Regions from separate parts of the Mesorhizobium sp. C395A genome, predicted to be linked through region 1. Evidence: riboswitches for the same ligand, from Rfam matches in the RefSeq annotation. Region 1 holds a riboswitch; each other region holds the start of a gene.
The links. Region 1 has a riboswitch for cobalamin ahead of NLY37_RS12345 (DUF1636 family protein). Riboswitches for the same ligand answer to the same signal wherever they lie in the genome.
Positions count from the first base shown of each region.

Region 2: another riboswitch for cobalamin. It lies ahead of metE (5-methyltetrahydropteroyltriglutamate--homocysteine S-methyltransferase); the one in region 1 lies ahead of NLY37_RS12345 (DUF1636 family protein).
Region 3: another riboswitch for cobalamin. It lies ahead of NLY37_RS25430 (aromatic ring-hydroxylating oxygenase subunit alpha); the one in region 1 lies ahead of NLY37_RS12345 (DUF1636 family protein).

Region 1 is NZ_CP100473.1:2,490,296-2,492,557, forward strand. It holds gene NLY37_RS12335 (winged helix-turn-helix domain-containing protein) at 1-240, shown strand, start outside; gene NLY37_RS12340 (DUF6348 family protein) at 270-962, shown strand; cobalamin riboswitch at 1,021-1,225, shown strand; gene NLY37_RS12345 (DUF1636 family protein) at 1,264-1,689, shown strand; gene cobW (cobalamin biosynthesis protein CobW) at 1,692-2,262, shown strand, end outside.
Region 2 is NZ_CP100473.1:5,881,865-5,884,126, reverse strand. It holds gene NLY37_RS28480 (adenosine kinase) at 1-265, shown strand, start outside; cobalamin riboswitch at 671-870, shown strand; gene metE (5-methyltetrahydropteroyltriglutamate--homocysteine S-methyltransferase) at 962-2,262, shown strand, end outside.
Region 3 is NZ_CP100473.1:5,208,089-5,210,350, reverse strand. It holds gene NLY37_RS25430 (aromatic ring-hydroxylating oxygenase subunit alpha) at 1-1,173, opposite strand, end outside; cobalamin riboswitch at 1,291-1,492, opposite strand; gene NLY37_RS25425 (DUF680 domain-containing protein) at 1,991-2,197, shown strand.

The DNA.
Region 1 (2,262 bases):
GGCGACAAGATCGTCGCCCGCGTCGACCTCAAGGCCGACCGGCCTGCGAGTGTCTTACGCGTCCACGCCGCCTATGCCGAAGCAGGCGCACCGCCTGAGACCACCGCACAGCTTTTCGAGGAACTAAAGGAGATGCAGGGCTGGCTTGGCCTTGAGCGCATCGAAGTGACGCCGGCCGGCAATCTGGGGCCGGCATTGGCTAGCGAGAGAGATGGCCAACCCTTGCAGCGTCTGTCATAGAGGCCTCAATAAGCCTCGTAGGTTGTGCAATGGCATCGGACAAAGTGCTCGACATGATCCATGGCGCCCTCATTGCGCATGGAATAGATGCAGTCCGCAGAGATAGGGACGTCATGCTCCAATCGAAGCAGCTTCGGTTTGAGGCTGAGGTGTTCGAGACGAGTTCTGACCGGCTGGTCCTGGAAATCTACATTTTTTCTCCGCTGCTTGATGTTCAGCCGGTCATTGAATCCTTTGCTGGCTTCGGCGACACGCGCGAACAGGAACTGAACCAGGCGTTTGAAAAGTTTCTCCGTGGTGTTTTCCATGTGGCCATTGAGGGACTGGCCGATCACGTCTGCGAGACCATGCAGGCCGAAATAGAGCTTTGGCAGCGAAGCAGCGCCAGTTGGAAGATCTGGCGAAAAGATGCCCGCTGGAAAATCTATAGCGGCCCGGTCATTTCCCAGGCCACAACCGAGCTATGCTCGCTGACACCAGGCTATCCAGCATTCTATGCCAAGCTGGAAAAGCTATTCACAGCTTCGGTACCCCCCGGAAGCCATTTTGTCCGGACCTTTCTGGCAGGCTTGAAGGGCACGCTGATTAGTGCCGAAGTCCTTCTGGACAACGCGGTTTGGCATGAGGGACAGAATCTGGCTGTCGGCCATGACTGGGACTATAGCGATGGCTATCAAGCTATCCGACAGGTCATCCTGGCACTGCCGGAAGCCGGGACATGACAGCCCCTGCCGACATCGCCATGTCGTAGCCGTGCGTTGACACCGCCGCCCGCAAAAGCCTAAATCCGCTGCAGACGGTCCCCTGCCCGCAACGGCAAGGGCCAAGAGGGAATGCGGTGCGGGATTTCGGTCCCAAATCCGCGGCTGTCCCCGCAACTGTAAGCGACGAGCCAAGGCCGAAAGCCACTGGGTAACACCGGGAAGGCGGCTAACCAAGGCGACGACCCGCGAGCCAGGAGACCTGCCGTCTGAGACAAAGTATCCGATCGCCTGGCGGGTTTCCGGGCAAGGAGCACGGTTTTTGGACCAGAACAGCAGTTTTTCGGCTGGCACAGCGGACATTGCGTCCGGCGACAACGACGCCCTGACCGGCGTGACCGTCATCGTCTGCGCCTCCTGCCGCGATGAGACCGGTTCCGACGCCCATCCGCGCGCCGGCGAATTGCTGGCTGAGGACACACGCCGCGCCGCTGCCGGCGATATCCGGGTCCGCACCGCCGAATGTCTCGGCAATTGCAAGCGCCGCCTCAGCGCCGCGATCCTGCGCGATGGCTGCTGGAGCTATGTCTTCGGCGATCTGACCGCAACCAGCGGCGCCGACCTCGTTACCGGCGCAAAGCTCTTCGCGACTTCGGCCGACGGCCTCATCCCGTGGCGCGGCCGGCCCGATAGCCTCAAGCGCGGCCTCGTTGCCCGCATCCCACCCCTCGACATGCTGAAGGACTGACGATGAACGCTTCAAACCCGGCCGCCAACCTCTCCCGTGTTCCCTGCACTGTCGTTACAGGCTTCCTCGGCGCCGGCAAGACGACGCTGGTCCGCCATCTCCTGGAAAATGCCGGCGGCAAGCGCATCGCCATCATCGTCAACGAGTTCGGCGACATCGGCATCGACGGGGAAATCCTGAAAGGCTGCGGCATCGACACCTGCCCCGAGGAAAACATCCTCGAACTGGCCAATGGCTGCATCTGCTGCACGGTCGCCGACGATTTCGTGCCCGCCCTCGACAAGATCCTCGCGCTGACACCTAAGGTTGACCACATCCTGATCGAGACCTCGGGCCTGGCTCTGCCCAAGCCGCTGGTCCAGGCGTTCCAGTGGCCAAGCGTGAAGAGCCGGGTGACCGTCGATGGCGTCATTGCCGTGGTAGACGGCCCGGCGCTGGCCGAGGGCCGCGTTGCCAACGATATGGACGCCCTGCAGGCACAGCGCGCTCAGGACGAGACGCTCGACCACGACGATCCGGTCGAAGAAGTCTTCGAGGACCAGATCGCCTGCGCCGATTTGATCATCCTGTCGA
Region 2 (2,262 bases), 3.0 Mb from region 1:
CGTCACCCGTTCCGAAAAAGGCTCGGTGATCGTGCGCGGCGACGAGACCGTGGTCATCGAGGCGACCGCCATCAAGGAGTTGGTCGACACCACCGGCGCCGGCGACCTCTACGCCGCCGGTTTCCTGCATGGCTACACGCAGGGCCGCAACCTCAAGACCTGCGGCGACCTTGGCTCGCTGGCGGCCGGCCTGGTGATCCAGCAGATCGGCCCAAGGCCAAGGCAGAATTTGCGCCGCGAGGCGGAAGGGGCTGGGTTGCTGTAGATGCGCGGGCAACTAACCACCCGCCCTACTGACGCGATGACCGCAGTGGCGGAACTGTGTCAAAGCTCGCTGATAGCGACAGCCATTCGCTTCGGAGAACTGACCCATGCTGCTGCCGTGAAGCTCGCTGGAGGAGCGGTGCAAGGCGTGCTTGCCATGACGGCATTCACCGTCATCCAGATCGTCACCAGCATTTTCCAGAAGCTCAGCTTGGGGAAGGCCAGTAAGGTTCCTGAGGTAACGGAGAACTCGCGGCGTCCGTCGGACTTGACTTGCGATCACGTCCCACGATGCCGAATGCGGGCAGCAGACTGAATATTTCACAATGCTAGACAAAGGCGTAAAACGCGACCATATAACGACATAAACATTTCATTATGCGTCATTGACAAAGAGCGGGTTGCTGTGATTGTCTGCTGTTGTGGTTCTCGCGTACGGTGCTGCCGCAGCGGAGCTAAGAGGGAAGCCGGTGCGATGCCGGCGCTGCCCCCGCAACTGTTAGCGGCGAGCCAATCCACTCATGTCACTGAGGCGAATACCCTCGGGAAGACGGGTAGAGGCTATGACCCCGCGAGCCAGAGACCTGCCACGGCGAATTACGTCCACGGGCGGGGTGTCTCGGTGGCCGCTGCAACCGGCGTGCCGGCCTGCTAGCGCCTTCCTTGTCACCGACGCCCCCAACCATCGGGGTATGACATGACTGTCTCTCAGCAAATTCCTGTAGCAACGCTCGGCGTGCCGCGCTTCGGTCGTCGGCGAGAACTGAAATTCGCCCTCGAAAGCTACTGGTCCGGAACATCGTCCGCTGGCGACCTTCTTGCGACGTCGAAGGCGCTCCGAGCCGCTAGCTGGGAAGAGCAGCGCGATCGCGGCGTGTCGAAAATCCCGTCGAACGACTTCTCGCTTTACGACCATGTGCTCGACACCGCAGCCATGGTCGGGGCCATTCCATCCCGGTACGGCTGGAATAGCGGCGAGGTCCCACTTGACATCTACTTCGCAATGGCGCGCGGCAACCAGGGTCAGACGGAGGATTGTGGACACGCTGGTCACCAGGAGGAGGCTCATGGACCTGGTGTAACCGCGATGGAAATGACCAAGTGGTTTGACACCAACTACCACTACATTGTGCCGGAACTCGATGATGATCAGACGTTCGCCCTCTCGTCATCGAAGCCGGTCGATTACTTCCTCGAGGCTAAAGCTCTCGGCATTCACACACGCCCAGTCATCCTTGGACCCATCACCTTCCTCAAGCTGGCGAAATCGCGTGCCGAAGGGTTCGGTCCCATCGCGCTCCTACCGCGGCTGCTGCCCGTTTACGAGCAAGTCCTGCAGAGGCTGAAGCTGTCGGGAGCCGACTGGGTGCAGATCGATGAGCCAGCGCTTGTCCTCGATCTGAACCCGAACGAACGAGCTGCGTTCGAATTCGCCTATGGCCAGCTGTCGAAAGCCGCGCCCGAGCTGAAGATCATGCTGGCTACGTATTTCGGGTCGCTGGGAGACAATCTCGAAACCGCGGTTTCTCTGCCCCTGGCCGGCCTGCATATTGATCTCGTGCGCGCTCCCGAGCAGCTGGAAACGGTGGGTCGGCTCGCTCCGAAGGATCTGGTGCTCTCGCTCGGCTTGATCGATGGCCGCAACGTCTGGCGTGCGAACCTGCCCGCCATTCTCGACCGCATCAAACCGATCGTCGCCGGCTGGCCCTTGGACCGCGTCGAAATCGCGCCTTCTTGCTCGATGCTGCATGTGCCGATTGACCTGCGCATGGAGACGGAACTCGAGGCCGACATCAGGTCGTGGCTCGCCTTCGCGGCCCAGAAGACCGACGAGCTGGTCTTGCTGGCCCGGGCCCTTTCCAAAGGCAGGGATGCGGTGGCAGCCGCGTTGAAAGCTTCTGCCGAGGCTGCCGCCACTCGCTTGACGTCCACGAAGATCCATGACCCGCTTGTTGAGGGGCGGATCGCCAGCATTGACCATAGCATGAAACGACGAGA
Region 3 (2,262 bases), 2.7 Mb from region 1:
GAACTGGATCACGCCGCCCTCGTGCAGCTCCGAATAGGGGCCGGGCTCATAGGCCGGAGACAGGATGCCGAAGGCGTTTTCCTCGACGATGCGGCGGTCCTGGTCGTTGGTCTCGGTCCAGACATGGGTGAGCTCCTCAAGGTTGTAGTCGACCCCCTCGACCGCATCCTTGTGCACCAGCCACTTGGTCGTCACCGCGGTTTCGGTGGCGCTGATCGGCAGCACCCGGAAGGTGACCGCATGGTCGATCAGTATGTGGTTCCAGGTCGTCGGATAGTGGTAGTGCATCAAGGTGCCGATGCGGTCGGCGGCAACAGTGTCGGACAGGTTCTTCGTCACCGCGCGCTTTCCCGACATCGTGTAGCTGACGGCATCGCGCAGCAGCGGCGCGCGGGTGGCGCGGTATTGCCCGGCCGGATCGATGCGGAACTTGCTCGGCAGGCCCGCCGCCTCGCATTTCGCCCAGTGCGCCAGCATCTCCGGATCGCTGTCGGCGCCCTGCACGCCGGTCACCGTCGGCGCTTCGGGGAATGTCTTGCACAGCTCTGGATGATTGCCGGCGCAGTGATAGCATTCGCGGTTGTTTTCCCAGACCAGCTTCCAGTTGCCCTTCTCGATGATGGTGCTCTCGAAGGCGACCTTGGCTTCATTCAGCCGGTGCGGCTTGAGGTAGGGCTCTATCATGGCGCGCATCGGCGCAAAGTCGGCAGGTTCTTTCGCCAGGCAGATGAAGATGTAGCCGCCGACGCTCTCGCAGGCGACGGGCTTCAGGCCGAACTGGCTCTTGTCGAAACCGTCGGCCATCTGGCGGGCAAACAGCAGCCGGCCGTCAAGCTCGTAGGTCCACTGGTGATAGGGGCAGACAAGCTTTGCCGCCATGCCCTTCTCAGTGTTGCAGACACGGCTGCCGCGATGGCGGCAGGAATTGTGAAAGGCGTTGATGTTGCCCTTCTGGTCGCGGACCAGCACCACCGGATAATCGCCGATCTGCACGGTGATATAGCTGCCGGGCTTCGGCAGTTCGCAATCATGGCCGATGAACAGCCAGTCGCGATACCAGATAAGCTCCATGTCGAGCTTGAAATAGTCCGGGTCGGTGTAGAAGGGCTGTTCCAGCGAAAAGCCTTGCTTGCGGCCGTTCAGGAGCCTCAGCATGTCGTTGCGCGTATCCATAGTTCTGTCCTCGTGGTTTAAGGACTGAACTTGGTGGTGATGGAGGAAGGATCGGACGCAGGCCGGCGCGGCGCCGGACATGCACTATCCACCTCTTGACCGCCCACCGCGATCAGTCGAGTCTATGCATCTCGGGCTGGTTTCCGGGCTCTGGAGTTGTCCTTGCGGACCATCGCGACACCTTCCCAGGCTCTTGCCCAGTGGTCTCCCGTTGCGACTTCAACTCCACCACCGTTGCGGGGGCAGCGCCGGATTCTGACCGGCTTCCCAATTCTCCGCTGCGTCGTCACGAAGCGGCACCTGAGATGCGATCATCTAATCACGGCAGCGATCGCGACGTCGGCATGAAAGCGACATCATATCCATGCGGCGCGACACGCGCGCATACGCCCCGCCGACCACCGAAGGGCTGAGATCCTGTCTTGCGGCGCTATCATCGCCGTTTCGAATCGCTGCGGATCCAGTTCCGATCGGGGGCAAAAAGGGCTCAACGGTATCGAAAAGTTACTATTAGCAATCTCTAATCGAACCGAACGGTTCGTTTCTGTTGACAATGCGTGCAGGACGGTGTGAACGACGGCCCGGAAACCGACACCGGAGCGAACCACTCGGTTCGACATAAGCAACTGAAAACAATGCGATAAATGACCATAGAGGAACTTCCTAGCACAATTTCAAGGTGCAGGACCGTGGTCCACACGGAACAACTTCGTGATTGGAAACCAGCCTATGGCTTTCCCACATCGGGGCTGTCCGAACGACGCGAATTCCTCCCAAGACACGCCGCTAGACGGACAGACAAACTGGAGTACTAAAAATGAAAAAGATCATCCTCACTGCCGCAGCCGTTTTGGCGATCACCGGCAGCGCCTTCGCCGGTAGCGACAATTACGGTTCCAATGGTGCGAACCAGCCAGCCGTCTCGGTCGACAGCTCGTATACGGCTTCCATTCAGAAGCCGGCGCACGCTGACAAGCAGCCTGTCGTTCAGGGCGCCGACCGCGACCTCTACGGCAATCGCTGATCCCGACCAAAGAAGGGCGGCTAACCCGTCGCTCTCGGGATCCCAAAAAATTCAGGAGTATTTGA